3 linked regions of the Magnetococcus sp. PR-3 genome follow. The main gene of each other region encodes a partner of the protein of the gene in region 2 in a complex. Links are inferred from orthologs where the notes say so. Each region holds a gene or a part of one and is shown on either strand. Other genes may lie near its edges.

What was found. The genes of interacting proteins can lie anywhere in the genome.
Region 1: secY (region 2) and secG share a complex: the UniProt entries of both Escherichia coli proteins name them as parts of the sec protein translocase complex. The link is inferred for Magnetococcus sp. PR-3 from one-to-one orthologs.
Region 3: the proteins of secY (region 2) and secA are in contact, whole or in part, in a crystal structure (PDB 3DIN), measured with the Thermotoga maritima proteins. The link is inferred for Magnetococcus sp. PR-3 from one-to-one orthologs. Residues at the interface, in WP_004081795.1 of Thermotoga maritima: Glu108, Gly109, Glu110, Glu111, Ala236, Glu237, Arg238, Arg239, Ile240, Thr241, Ile242, Gln243, Tyr244, Ala245, Arg246, Arg247, Val248, Thr249, Gly250, Arg251, Arg252, Val253, Tyr254, Gly256, Ala257, Ser258, Thr259, Tyr260, Leu261, Pro262; in WP_004082002.1 of Thermotoga maritima: Glu261, Ala262, Arg263, Lys300, Ala301, Arg302, Thr303, Ile304, Ile305, Leu323, Tyr324, Asp325, Pro326, Val329, Ser330, Tyr333, Ile336, Lys340, Phe345, Val349, Glu363, Phe364, Tyr374, Ser375, Gly376, Gly377, Glu393, Ile395, Thr482, Ser483.

Annotation. Positions count from the first base shown.
Region 1 is NZ_JBAHUQ010000008.1:3,568-7,507, forward strand. Bases 1-2,898 are described here. They hold secG (preprotein translocase subunit SecG), read right to left. Parts: upstream 1,684-2,898; coding sequence 1,318-1,683; downstream 1-1,317. Other genes in these bases: V5T57_RS20875 (hypothetical protein), read right to left, coding at 105-362; V5T57_RS20880 (IS630 transposase-related protein), read right to left, coding at 653-871; tpiA (triose-phosphate isomerase), read right to left, coding at 1,769-2,536. Outside these bases: V5T57_RS06485 (phosphoglycerate kinase), read right to left, coding at 2,902-3,940. UniProt on the Escherichia coli protein: Subunit of the protein translocation channel SecYEG. Overexpression of some hybrid proteins has been thought to jam the protein secretion apparatus resulting in cell death; while this may be true it also results in FtsH-mediated degradation of SecY.
Region 2 is NZ_JBAHUQ010000016.1:94,789-99,796, reverse strand. What follows is about bases 1,493-4,415. They hold secY (preprotein translocase subunit SecY), read left to right. Parts: upstream 1,493-2,251; coding sequence 2,252-3,580; downstream 3,581-4,415. Other genes in these bases: rpsK (30S ribosomal protein S11), read left to right, coding at 4,296-4,415; rpsM (30S ribosomal protein S13), read left to right, coding at 3,913-4,281; rpmJ (50S ribosomal protein L36), read left to right, coding at 3,632-3,745; rplO (50S ribosomal protein L15), read left to right, coding at 1,745-2,218; rpmD (50S ribosomal protein L30), read left to right, coding at 1,546-1,725. Also shown: rpsH (30S ribosomal protein S8), read left to right, coding at 1-54; rplF (50S ribosomal protein L6), read left to right, coding at 72-605; rplR (50S ribosomal protein L18), read left to right, coding at 621-986; more of rpsE, read left to right, coding at 1,000-1,492; more of rpsK, read left to right, coding at 4,416-4,691; rpsD (30S ribosomal protein S4), read left to right, coding at 4,724-5,008. UniProt on the Escherichia coli protein: The central subunit of the protein translocation channel SecYEG. Consists of two halves formed by TMs 1-5 and 6-10.
Region 3 is NZ_JBAHUQ010000005.1:147,959-152,250, reverse strand. What follows is about bases 1-3,250. They hold secA (preprotein translocase subunit SecA), read right to left. Parts: upstream 2,910-3,250; coding sequence 201-2,909; downstream 1-200. Other genes in these bases: V5T57_RS05590 (SPOR domain-containing protein), read right to left, coding at 3,153-3,250; V5T57_RS05600 (glycosyltransferase), read right to left, coding at 1-58. Outside these bases: more of V5T57_RS05590, read right to left, coding at 3,251-3,869; V5T57_RS05585 (hypothetical protein), read left to right, coding at 4,029-4,292. UniProt on the Escherichia coli protein: Required for protein export, interacts with the SecYEG preprotein conducting channel.

The sequences.
Region 1 (3,940 bases), on a different replicon or contig from region 2:
CTGCTTTCCCTTTTTCTTTTCTTACTATAGTCACCGCAAACCATAGCTAGACATCATGAATGGCTCTAACATTGGTGGTGGCACAGTGAACTCTCTACGTTTTTTCAAGAGTGCGAATGTTTGCTCAATAGGGTTGAGATCTGGGCTGTACGGGGAGAGCGGGAGGCGTACATGACCTTCTCTTGCCAGTATTTCACTGTCATACACCATTTATTGTGGAAACTAGCCTTATCCATAACGATTACACTGGGCTCTTTCAATTGAGGCCATAGCATCTTTTTAATCCATACCTCAACCAACGGAGCATGACACGAACCCTCAAAGATCATGGGCGTTAACCACCCATTACCGCGTTGGGCCATGATCAAGTTGGTTCATTTACACTTACCCCCCGCAAAGTCACCATAGACCTTCTTACCCTTTGGTGCCCACGCATGACGGCGAATCACCTCTTCTTCAAATCCGCTTTCATAAAAATAGACTATACTTTCATGACCACACTTCTCCCAGTGATGATACAGATCAGCCCAATAGTACGCTCTTTTTCTGTATATCTCTCAGTGAAGCACTTCGTTTTTTTACTGGTCCCAAGCTTCCTTAGCGCAGCACTAATGGTGGTGTCACAAATCCCGAAATGAACGGCGCGCTCTCTTCACAAAGCATCTGGATAGGCTTTGACATGCTCTAGCAAGGCTGCCTTGTTTAACTTTTGCTCGCTTGGAACGCGTGGGGTTGGTTCTAGGCTGTCTCGTGACAACCAGTTGTAAATCGTCGCTCGACTTACTTGAAAAATCCGGGCAGCCTCGGCCTTCTTACCTCCAGATTCCACAAAGTCGATTACTCGTTGGCGTAGTTCTATGTCATAGCTCATAATCGATAATCATGCACTGTCGAACTTTGATTTTCGATAGCTATAGCTTACGATCTTTGGTGTCTCTCATTTGTTAAGCCTAACTTAACAAGATCAGCTTTACTTTAAATTATTCTTACCTGCTAAAAACACAACCAACCGTCAATACAAGTATAGTTTCCCCCCCCTACCCCATGATGGATACACCAAGGCTCACACCCAATCAGGGCAGGCAGATAATTGCTTGCTCTGGTTTGCACCGCAAAAAAAGAGATCATCTTCCGTGCAGGTATTTTATTACTGCTTGGCGATCGATGGAATAATGCTTTAACGGCCACGTGGATTACGGCCAACTTGAAGGGGAAAAGGCTCACAAGCAATAAAAAGGGGCTTATTTCTCATAACAGAGAAACAAGCCCCTTTGATCAAACAATATGTCTGCAGCAGGACGGAACAAAAAGTCCTGATTACTGAACAGGGATAGGCTTCGCACTACCACTGGTTTCAGGTTTGGCTTCTTTTGGAACAATCGGCGCAACAGGTGCTTGCTGCTCTTGAGCAGCCGGAGCTTTAACCCCTTCCATCACAGAGGAAGATCCACCATCTGAGGTGGTGATGAAGGCCAGAGTCAGGCTGGTAAGCATAAATACCGTACCCACACCTGCGGTAAACTTACCCATAAAGCTTCCGCCGCCAGAGGCTCCAAAAACACTCTGAGAAGAGCCACCACCAAAAGCAGCGCCCATATCGGTACCGCTGCCTTTTTGCAGCAACACAACACCGATCAGGATAAAGCAGGCCATCACATGGAGTACAGTAATCAGCAGGGTCATGGTAGGTCGGGCTCCAAAAGCAAGACAGCGAAAGAGGTCACCCACTCCGCTGCCAAATCTGTTCATTCGGCAACTAAGCCGCGTATTATGCCGTTAAACCATCAATGATGGCAAGGAAATCATTCGCTTTTAATGCAGCACCACCAATTAACCCGCCATCAACATCTGCTTGTCCTAACAATTCCTTAGCGTTACCGGGCTTCATGGAGCCGCCATAAAGAATACGAACATGGTCAGATACATTGGCACCCAGCTCTTTAGCCAACAATTCACGGATAAAGGCATGTGCGGCTTGGGCCTGCTCTGTGGTTGCCACTTTACCGGTACCAATGGCCCATACAGGCTCATAGGCTACGACCAACTGCTGCTGCTGTTCTTGCTCCGCAGGCAGACTTGGCAAACAGGCAAGAATCTGTTTTTGCAGAACCTGCATGGTTTGCTCGGCTTCACGCTCCTCTAAGGTTTCCCCCACACATAAAATGGGCGTTAAACCATCGCGGTAGGCTGAGGCCACCTTCTCTGCCACTAAGGCATCGGTTTCACCAAATAGGGTTCGACGCTCAGAGTGCCCTAAAATCACATAGCTACACCCGACATCTTTGAGCATTTCACCAGAGATTTCCCCAGTAAAAGCCCCGCTGGTGGCCACCGCCATATTCTGCGCACCCAGATCAACACCTGAGCCAGTGACAACCTCTGACACCGCACTAAGTACAGTGAAGGTTGGACAGACCAGAACATCACATGCTGGCTTACGTGCAGCAACACCATCCCTGACATCACCTGAAAGGGTTTTCGCTACATCGGTTATACCATTGAGTTTCCAGTTGCCTGCAATCAGAGGTCGCCGCATTGTGTCTACTCCACGCATGGATAAGAGGTTTTTTAGAGATAACAGTGTTAAATCAAACTAAAAGATAAGCCCACTCACGTTCTACGATCACAGAGCTCATATTCACATCAAAACATGGAGTGTGACACTTTGCTGTGAATGGATGATGACAACAAAGGCACACCATCATTAAAACAGCAAACCTATTCCCATTCTCCTAAAGAACCTCTCCAGCACGACTTGGAATAACGCCAAGTCAGGGTTCCTTTAGACAGAACCCCATCAAATAGAGTCCCTGTTCTGACCTAAAAGCTCCAGGAGGTCGGAACATAAAACATGCAAAACAAACGGAGCAGGGTCAACAGACCCCCGCCCCGCTTTAAACCCTATTTATCATCCAGAGAGACAATACCAGGAAGCTGTTTACCTTCCATCAGCTCCAAAGAAGCACCACCACCTGTGGAAATATAAGAAAGTTGCTCAGCAATACCCGCTTGCTTCACAGCGGCAGCGGTATCTCCACCACCGATGACGGACAAACAATCACTCTGCGCCAGAATATTCCCAATATGGTTGGTACCACTGGCAAAGGCTTCCATTTCAAAGACCCCCATAGGCCCGTTCCAAGCAACGGTTTTAACCCCTTCAAGCTCAGCGGCAAAACGCTTAACACTCTCAGGGCCTATATCCAGCCCCATCCAGCCTGCTGGTAGCTCTTTAACGGAACAGATTTTGGTATTAGCGTTGGCATCAAAGGCATCAGCAGCTACACAATCAACGGGTAGCAGTAGCTCTACCCCCTTCTCTTTGGCTTTGGCTAAGGTTCTTTCTGCCACCGGTAACATTTCATCTTCACACAGAGAGTTACCAATCTCATAGCCCATAGCCTTAAAGAAGGTAAAAGCCATACCCCCACCGATGAAGATTTTATCCATCTTATCCATCAGTGCTTCAATAACATCAATCTTTCCAGAAATCTTCGCGCCACCTAAAATCGCCGCAACAGGGCGCTCAGGGTTACCCAAAGCTTTATTGAAATAATCGATCTCATCGGCCATTAAAAAACCAGCGACCGCAGGTCGTACATGTTCGGTAATGCCAACATTTGAAGCATGGGCCCGGTGAGCGGTTCCAAAAGCATCGTTGACCACCACATCAGCCAGCTTGGCAAACCCTTTGGACAGTTCAGCATCCCCTTTGGTCTCACCTGCATGAAAACGTACATTCTCAAGCAGTACGACGTCGCCATCGTTCATGGCAGCAACCATGTTCTCAACTTCAGGCCCGACACAATCAGGTGCCAATGGTACCGGTTTACCCAACAGCTCAGCCAAGCGCTCCCCAGCGGGTTTTAGAGAGAATTCAGCCTTTCGCTCTCCTTTTGGACGCCCTAAGTGAGAGGCCAAAATGACACGAGCCCCCTGC
Region 2 (5,008 bases):
CGCCGTGCGCTCGAGTTGGGCGTTGGTGGTGAACTGCTCTGCACCGTCTACTAATCGTCGAGGTTTGAACCATGTCACGTATTGGAAAACAACCGGTGACGGTACCCGACGGTGTGGATCTAAAGATCGACGGCACCGTGGTGACCGCCAAGGGCAAACTGGGTGAACTCACCCGTGAATTCCACGAAGCAATCAGCTTCACCCAAGAGGGTGCCGCTGTTAATGTTGCTGTGGACAACAACGAAAAGAAAAGCTCTGCACTATGGGGGCTTTCCCGTTCACTACTGAACAATATGGTAGTGGGCGTTTCCCAAGGCTTTTCCAAGCAGCTCGAGATTCAAGGCGTGGGTTACCGTGCCGCGGTCAAAGGTCGCACCCTGGAGTTGACCCTGGGCTTCTCTCATCCTGTTAACTATGAGCTCCCCAAAGGGCTTGAAGCGACAGTTGAGAAGAATACCCTGATTACGATTAAAGGGGCCGATAAAGAGGTGTTGGGTCAGGCATGTGCCGAGATCCGCTCCTGGCGTCCCCCAGAGCCGTACAAGGGTAAAGGGGTCCGTTACGTGGGTGAGTATATCCTGCGTAAAGAAGGTAAGAAGAAATAATCGAGGTGTTTGGCGATGGCTAAGGATCGAAATCAAGCGAGAAAGGCCCGCAGCGCCCGCGTGCGCACGAGGATCAAGAAGGTACAGGGTGAACGTCCCCGTCTTTCGGTCTTCCGTAGCGCCCGTCATATCTACGCTCAGATCATTGATGACAATCAGGGTCGTACCCTGGTATCTGCCTCTACGGTAGAAAAGTCTCTGCGCGATGAGGTGAAGAACGGCGGAAACGCGGATGCGGCAGCCTTAATTGGTAAACGTATCGCTGAGAAGGCGAAAGAACAGAACATCACAGAAGTGGTGTTCGACCGCGGTGGCTTCCTTTATCACGGCCGTACAAAGGCCCTGGCCGAAGCAGCCCGTGAAGCCGGGTTGAACTTCTAAGAGGGGATGAATGATGAGTCAACGTGATAGAAAAGGCCAAGACAACAATTACGAGAACGAGAGTGAGTTCATCGAAAAGTTGGTTGCCATCAAACGTACCGCTAAGGTCGTTAAAGGTGGTAGTCGCTTTAACTTTTCCGCCATTGTGGTGGTAGGAGATGGCAAAGGCTCTGTGGGTTATGGTCTGGGTAAGGCCAAAGAGGTGCCTGAGGCCATTCGTAAGGCAACCGAGCAAGCCCAAAAGCAGATGATCAAAGTAGAAATCAAAGATAGCCGTACGTTATACCATGAGATCGTAGGTCGTTTCGGTGCCGGTCGTGTGGTATTACGCCCTGCTTCTGCTGGTACGGGGATCATCGCTGGTGGTTCTATGCGTCCTATCTTTGAAGCTGTTGGGATCAGTGATGTGCTGGCCAAATCGACCGGTACCTCCAACCCCCACAACCTGATCAAAGCGACCTTCGCTGCATTGCAAAGCATCAACCCACCAAACCGGGTTGCAGCTAAGCGCGGCATGTCCACCAAAAACGTCCGCATCTGCGACTAATAGGAGGATAAAATGGCCGATATGATCAAAGTAAAGCTGGTACGGTCTCCCATTGGTCGTCCCGAGAAGCATAAGCGTATTGTGACTTCTTTGGGTTTGACCAAGATGAACCGTGTGAAGGAACTTCCCGACAACGACGCCATCCGTGGACAGATCAAAAAGATCAGCCACTTGGTGGCCGTGGTCGATTAAAAGGCGCGGGTAACGAACCATGAAATTGAACGAAATTCCCGCCGTACCCGGCAATGGTCAGAGCAAGAACCGTGTAGGTCGTGGTCCGGCCAGCGGTAACGGCAAAACTGCAGGTCGTGGTCACAAGGGTCAAAAAGCCCGTAGTGGCGGCTACCACAAAAGCGGTTTTGAGGGCGGTCAGATGCCCTTACAACGTCGTTTGCCAAAGCGTGGTTTTACGAACTTCACCCGTAAAGAGTATTCCATCGTTCAGGTGGAAGCTCTGGAGAAGTTCTTTGACGCTGGTAGCGAAGTGACTGCCGAGGCTCTGCGTGAGAAGGGTCTGCTGGGCAAAAAAGCCAAAAGCGGCATCAAGCTGCTGGCCAACGGTGAAATTACCAAGGCCATTACTGTCCATGTGGACAAGGCCTCTGCATCAGCCATCGCTAAGATGGAAGCTGCCGGTGGTAAAGTTGTGCTAGCCGAAGTGGCGACCCCTGAAGGGGAAGCTTAAGTCAGGCGTAGGTGAATAGGGAAGAGATTCCATATGGCTGCGACTCCCAACGAAGCCCCTTTGGCTGGTCTGGGTAATCTGGGTAAAATTCCCGAGCTGCGTAGACGCATTCTGTTTACGCTGGGCATGCTCATTGTGTACCGCATTGGTGCACATGTGCCGACCCCGGGAATTGATCCCCAGGCATTGGCAACCTTCTTTGAGCAACAGCAAGGCTCTTTGCTTGGAATGTTCAACATGTTCTCTGGTGGTGCACTGTCTCGTTTGACAGTTTTTGCACTAGGGATCATGCCGTACATCTCAGCTTCGATCATCATTCAGTTGATGACAGCTGTGTTCCCCAAGCTGGAGGCTATCAAAAAAGAGGGTGAATCGGGTCGTCGTAAGATTACCCAATACACCCGTTACGGTACCATCCTCCTGGCAGTCTTCCAGGGCTTTGGTATTGCTTACGGCTTAGAGTCCATGAAGGCTGGTGGACTCAACGTGGTAATTGATCCGGGTTGGGAGTTCCGTCTGATGACGGTATTAACCCTGACATCCGGAACCGCCTTCCTTATGTGGGTGGGTGAACAGATTACAGATCGTGGTATTGGTAATGGTATTTCCCTGATTATCTTCTCGGGTATCGTTGCCAACCTCCCTGTGGCTCTGTTCCAAACTTTGCAGCTGGCCCGTACAGGAGATCTGGCACCACTGTTTGTGTTGTTCTTGATCGCCATGGCCATTCTTGTGACCGCTTTCATTATCTTTATGGAGCGGGCGCAAAGGCGGATTACCATTCAGTACGCCAAGCGTCAGGTTAGTGGACGACGCATGGTGGGCGGTGAAAGTTCTCATCTTCCTTTGAAGGTGAATACGGCGGGTGTGATCCCTCCAATTTTCGCGAGCTCCATCATTCTGTTCCCTGTGACCATTGCCAATTTCATGCCCTGGGAAGGGTTTAGAGATTTTGCGGCAATGTTCTCACCAGGTCAGCTTGGCTACATGGTGTTTTATTCAGCAGCTATTTTGTTCTTCTGTTTCTTCTATACAGCGATTGTTTTCAATCCTGAAGAGACAGCAGACAACCTTCGTAAGTATGGTGGGTTTATTCCCGGTATTCGTCCCGGTAAACGGACTTCGGATTACCTGGATAAGATTTTAAGCCGTCTTACCTTGGTTGGGGCGCTCTACGTAACAGCAGTCTGTTTGTTGCCTGAGATCCTGATCGCTGAATACAACGTTCCGTTCTACTTTGGTGGTACATCCATGCTCATCGTTGTTGGTGTGACGATGGATACTACCTCACAGATTCAGTCCTTCCTGATCAGCCGTCAATATGAGGGTTTGATGAAGAAGGCAAAGATTAAAGGGCGCTAAGAGGGGCTGCTACAAGCTCTTCTCCCTAACGAAAATGTTGGAGTAGGAAAAATGAAAGTACGCGCCTCGGTTAAACCGATCTGTAAAGACTGCAAAGTGATCCGCCGCAACGGTAGCGTGCGTGTGATCTGCAAGAACCCCCGCCATAAGCAACGCCAGGGCTAAGCCCTAAGCGCTTATAAGCGGAAGAAAACACAAGGGTGGCGCACTGTTTTATGACAGTGCAGTGCCACACCTGAAAAATTCGATTGATAAGTTGGAACAGTTTGTGTATAGTTCCCGTCTTTTCGTCGAGTATTATTAGAGATTCGAACTGGCCGGAGGAGTGTCTAGTGGCCCGTATTGCTGGTGTTAACATACCTGTTAACAAGCGCGTTGAAATCGCGCTCACATACATCTACGGCATCGGTCGTGACGGCGCCAAGCGGATCGCCCAAGAGGCGGGCATTGAGTCCCAGGTTCGCGTGTCCGATCTAACCGATGCTGAAGTTGCGCGTTTGCGCGACATCATCGACAACAACCACACGGTTGAAGGTGACCTGCGCCGTCAGATTGCCATGAATGTCAAGCGTCTGATGGACCTAGGTTGCTATCGTGGTTTGCGCCATCGTCGGGGTCTTCCCTGTCGCGGTCAGCGTACCCATACGAATGCACGTACCCGTAAGGGTCCACGTAAGCCCATCGCGGGCAAGAAGAAATAAGCTGAGGTAGAGTCATGGCCAAGGCCCAAAAGGGTGCCCGCACCAAGAAGAAAGAGCGTAAGAATATTGCCAGCGGTATCGCACATATTCGCTCTACATTTAACAACACATTGATCACCATTACCGATACCCACGGAAACGCTGTTTCCTGGGGAAGCGCCGGTGCACAGGGTTTTAAGGGCTCACGTAAGTCCACCCCGTTTGCTGCACAGATGGCTGCTGAAAATGCCGGTAAGAAAGCCATGGATCATGGGATGCGTAACCTGGAAGTGCGTCTGAAGGGTCCCGGAAGCGGTCGTGAATCGGCCCTGCGTGCCCTGGCCTCCATCGGTTTCAACATTTCCCATGTACAGGATGTGACGCCCATCCCCCACAACGGTTGCCGCCCTCCTAAGCGGCGTCGTGTGTGATCGGTCACTCTCTGTAAGGAGCATCTGAAAAAATGGCTCGTTATCTTGGTTCCAAGTGTCGCCTTTGCCGTCGTGAAGCCACCAAGCTCTTCTTGAAGGGTGAAAAGTGCTATAGCGATAAATGTGCGATTGAACGTCGTAACTATGTACCCGGTCAGCATGGCCAGCGCCGCCGTAAAGTCTCTGACTACGGCTTGCATCTGCGTGAAAAGCAGAAGGTAAAGCGCAGTTATGGTCTGCTAGAGCGCCAGTTCCGTACGCTTTACAAAAAAGCAGAGCGTATGAAGGGTGTGACCGGCGAAAACCTGCTGCAACTG
Region 3 (4,292 bases), on a different replicon or contig from region 2:
CGCTATAGCCCATGGCCGGGGGGAAGTGGAAGGCGACCATCAAAACGCGTTTACGCATGTATGAGCCCTCCTTTGTAGAAGCCACAAAACCGATATACCAACGAAGGGCAGACTGGGCTTACAGGGTAGCAAAACCACCCTGTAAGCCACAGACAGCCAGACACACCCGCTGGGTAAGAGCACCTAGTTCAAGCGATCTCTTAGCTTAACTTACCACAGCACTGCTTATATTTTTTACCACTGCCGCAGGGGCAGGGTTGATTACGCCCAATCTTCTCACCCTCTCGCTTAAAGGGTGTTTGGGGCATACCCTCGGCTGGGGCTTCACCCCCACCCTCACCGGCCCAAGCACCACTCTCGGGATGATCCATATTCATCTGCTGTTCACGGGCTGCCGCCAGCTCAGCTTCATGGGCCGCAACATCTTCCTGTTGCTGCACCTCAACCTTGCTTAGGAACTCCAACGCTTCCTGACGGATACGCTCCAGCAACATATGGAACAGCTCAAAGGCTTCGCGCTTATATTCATTGAGCGGATCTTTCTGCGCATACCCCCGCAGATGAATACCCTCTTTCAGATGATCCATGTTCAACAAGTGCTCTTTCCACAAAGCATCAAGCACCTGCAACATGATTGATTTTTCTAGATAGCGCATCAGGGGAGGGCCAAGACGCTCTTCACGGGCAGCCGAATACTCTTTGACGGCCTCCCACGCACGCTCTTTGGCGACCTGATTGGTCACCCCTTCTTCGTTTTTCCAAGGTTCGGCATCTAGATCCAGATTAAACTGGTGGATCATCGCCTCTTTAAAGGCTTTGGCATCCCACTCTTCTGGATAGATCTCCTCGGAGAGGTGAACATTGACCGTCTCTTCAACCAGCTCCTGGCGGATTTCATCGATGTAGTCACGAATCTCTTCGTTCTCCATCAACTCCTTACGCTGATCATAGATCACCTTACGCTGCTCATTCATCACATCATCAAACTTGAGCAGGTTTTTACGAATATCGAAGTTACGCCCTTCGACCTTCTTCTGAGCGGACTCCACAGCTTTATTGATCCAGGGGTGCACAATGGCTTCCCCATCCTGCAGGCCCAGCTTTTTCAACATGCCATCCATGCGCTCAGAACCAAAGATACGCATGAGGTCATCTTGCAAGGAGAGGTAGAAACAACTGGAACCGGGATCACCCTGACGACCGGAACGTCCACGCAGCTGGTTATCAATACGGCGGGATTCATGCCGCTCGGTGCCGATAATGTGTAGCCCCCCCGCCTCTAACACACGGGCTTTGGCCTCTTCACACTCTGCACGAATTTTGGCTTCCAGTTCCGCTTTTTTATCCTCGGGTGTATCGGCGGTGATCTCATTTTTGATCCGCATATCCACATTACCACCCAACTGGATATCGGTACCCCGACCCGCCATGTTGGTTGCAATGGTAACCGCCCCCAAACGCCCAGCCTGTGAAACGATCTCAGCTTCACGCTCATGGTGTTTGGCGTTGAGAATTTCATGAGGAATTTTAAGCTTCTTCAAGAAGTGGGAGACCATCTCTGACTTCTCAATGGAAACCGTACCCACCAGCACAGGCTGACCTTTATCGTGGGCGATTTTGATATCATCCGCCACAGCCTTGAGCTTCTCTTCCAAGGAGCGGAATACCATGTCATCCCGGTCTTCCCGAACCATATCTTTATTGGTGGGAATGATCACCACTTCCAGCTCATAGATGGATTGGAACTCAGCCGCTTCGGTATCGGCCGTACCTGTCATACCGGCCAGCTTGTTATAGAGACGGAACAGGTTCTGGAAGGTAATGGAGGCTAAGGTCTGGGATTCATTTTGAATCACCACCTGCTCTTTGGCTTCCAGGGCTTGGTGCAGACCATCTGAGAAACGACGGCCCGGCATCATACGTCCTGTAAACTCATCAATGATAATGACCTGACCATCTTTAACGATGTAATCCCGGTCATTCTCAAACATGGCGTGGGCTTTTAGCGCCTGATTGACATGGTGAACCATCTCAATATTGTGCAGATCATACAGATCGCCATCCCCAATCAGGTCAGCGCTGCGCATGAGCTCTTCAATTTTTTCATTACCCTCTTCGGTAAAGGTCACCGCACGCTGTTTTTCATCCAGCGAGTAATGAACCTCATTCTCCAAAGAGGGGATCAAGCGATCCACTTTATAGTACTTATCGGTATTGTCTTCGGTGGGACCGGAGATGATGAGCGGTGTTCTGGCTTCATCCACCAAAATAGAGTCAACCTCATCAACGATGGCAAAGTTCAGGGGACGCTGAACCATCTCCTCAAGGGAGAACTTCATATTATCCCGTAGGTAGTCAAAGCCAAACTCGTTGTTGGTACCGTAGGTAATATCCGCCTTATAGGCATCCTGACGGGCTTCATCCTCAATACCGTGGACAATAACCCCCACAGTCATACCCAGGAAGGTATAGAGCTTCCCCATCCACTCGGCATCACGACTGGCCAGATAGTCGTTTACCGTAACCAAATGGGCCCCTTTACCACTGAGGGCATTGAGGTAGAGCGGCAAGGTTGCGACCAGGGTTTTACCTTCACCGGTCTTCATCTCAGAAATTTTACCCTGGTGCAGAACAATGCCACCAATCAGCTGCATATCGTAATGGCGCATACCCAGGGCGCGTTTGCCCCCTTCACGCACCACAGCAAAGGCCTCCGGCAACAGTTCATCCAGTGTCTCGCCTTTTTCCAGGCGAGCCTTGAACTCATAGGTCTTTCCGGTTAGTTCCGAATCGGAAAGCGCCTCATACTCCTTTTCCAGGCCATTAATGCGGTCCACCAGCGGTTGCAAGGTGCGCAGATAGCGGTCATTACGGGAGCCAAACAGTTTACGGGCAATGGCGGAGAACATCAGTCGTCTCTTTATCTCTTAAAAGGGGTGCGGCGAACCAACATCCATCAAACAGCTCAAACCGCGTGTGTGAAGAGAAATCTTATAGCACGTACCGCCCCTTGGACACAATCGAAGCCGCTTAAAAGCAGCCTAAACAGATCCAATGGATGTATTTTAAGGCGGTCGTACAAAAAAAGAAAAAGGTGCCCCTTAAGCAAGGGCACCTTTTTTTGTGGCTGGCAAAAGTGTGTAGAGACCTGGTCACTCCTTGACCAATTTGGTCTCCACCCCCTCTTTTGTCAAAACACGGGCGGCCCAACTTGCTTCCGCTCGGTAGGGAAAAGGCCCGGCACGAACACGGGTAAAGTTGGTCCCTTTAACCTGTAAAGGTAAGCTACGAACCGGTATACCCATCTGCTCAACTTTACGCTTTAACCGATCTGCGTTGAGCATGTGGGCATAACTCCCCAGTTCCACATAGTACAGATCCCCATTGGTAATCGAGGGGCTCTGCTCCACATGCACTGGTTTGGTTTGAACAACCGGACGTTGCGTGGGTACTGGCTGTTTCATCACAGGTGGCGCTACCGGTGCTGTAATCGCCACCGGCTGCAACTCAGACATACGGGTTGGCGGTGTGGGTTCTACCGGCTCTGGAATAACCACCTCACCCACCCGGGGTGTTTCAATAGGAGCAGGTGCAACCGCAGGTTGCGGGGTAGGTGCAACCTCAACGATGGGCGGCTCCTCAAAGGAAGGAGGCACCAGTACCGGAGCAGGCTCAAGGTCCTCATCGACCTCTTTTTCTAATGAGGCACGCTTACCCTCTTCGATCGCTTGCTGCTGATCGCCCGGTGTTGTGTAGTGAATGGGATACTCCTGAATGGGTGCGGTACAACCCGTCATACCCAGCAGGCCTATACTTATGATCCAACCGGTGGTTCGTTGCCAACGGTGGTGTAACTGAAACAGCCCCATGGCGCTTCTCCAGCTTTATATCTGGTGATTGTTTGAGGTTGCACACTCTTTGCAAACAGCTTCTGTTAAGTCGGATGTTTCAATCCTGCTGTTTATTAAATGACAACATTCGAATGAACTACAAGAATCGCACCAACCCGTTCTCAAAAGGTCTTTATCATGGGTCAGAAACGTATAACTCTTGCGCTGTTGCTTGGTACAATGATGTGGCTTCTCTCTGCTTGCGGATCGCCAGAAGCCGTTACCAACGTTGCACTTACCGATCCAAGCCAACAGATGACCCCCACCGATAGTGTGGTACTACTGGATAGTTTTCCAACACGCAGCCATCACCGCATTGCCCGTCTGGAAACCCAGGGTAATGAGGCCGCTAACTCCGACATTTTTTTGTTAGAGAACATGCGGGCCAAAGCACGAAATATT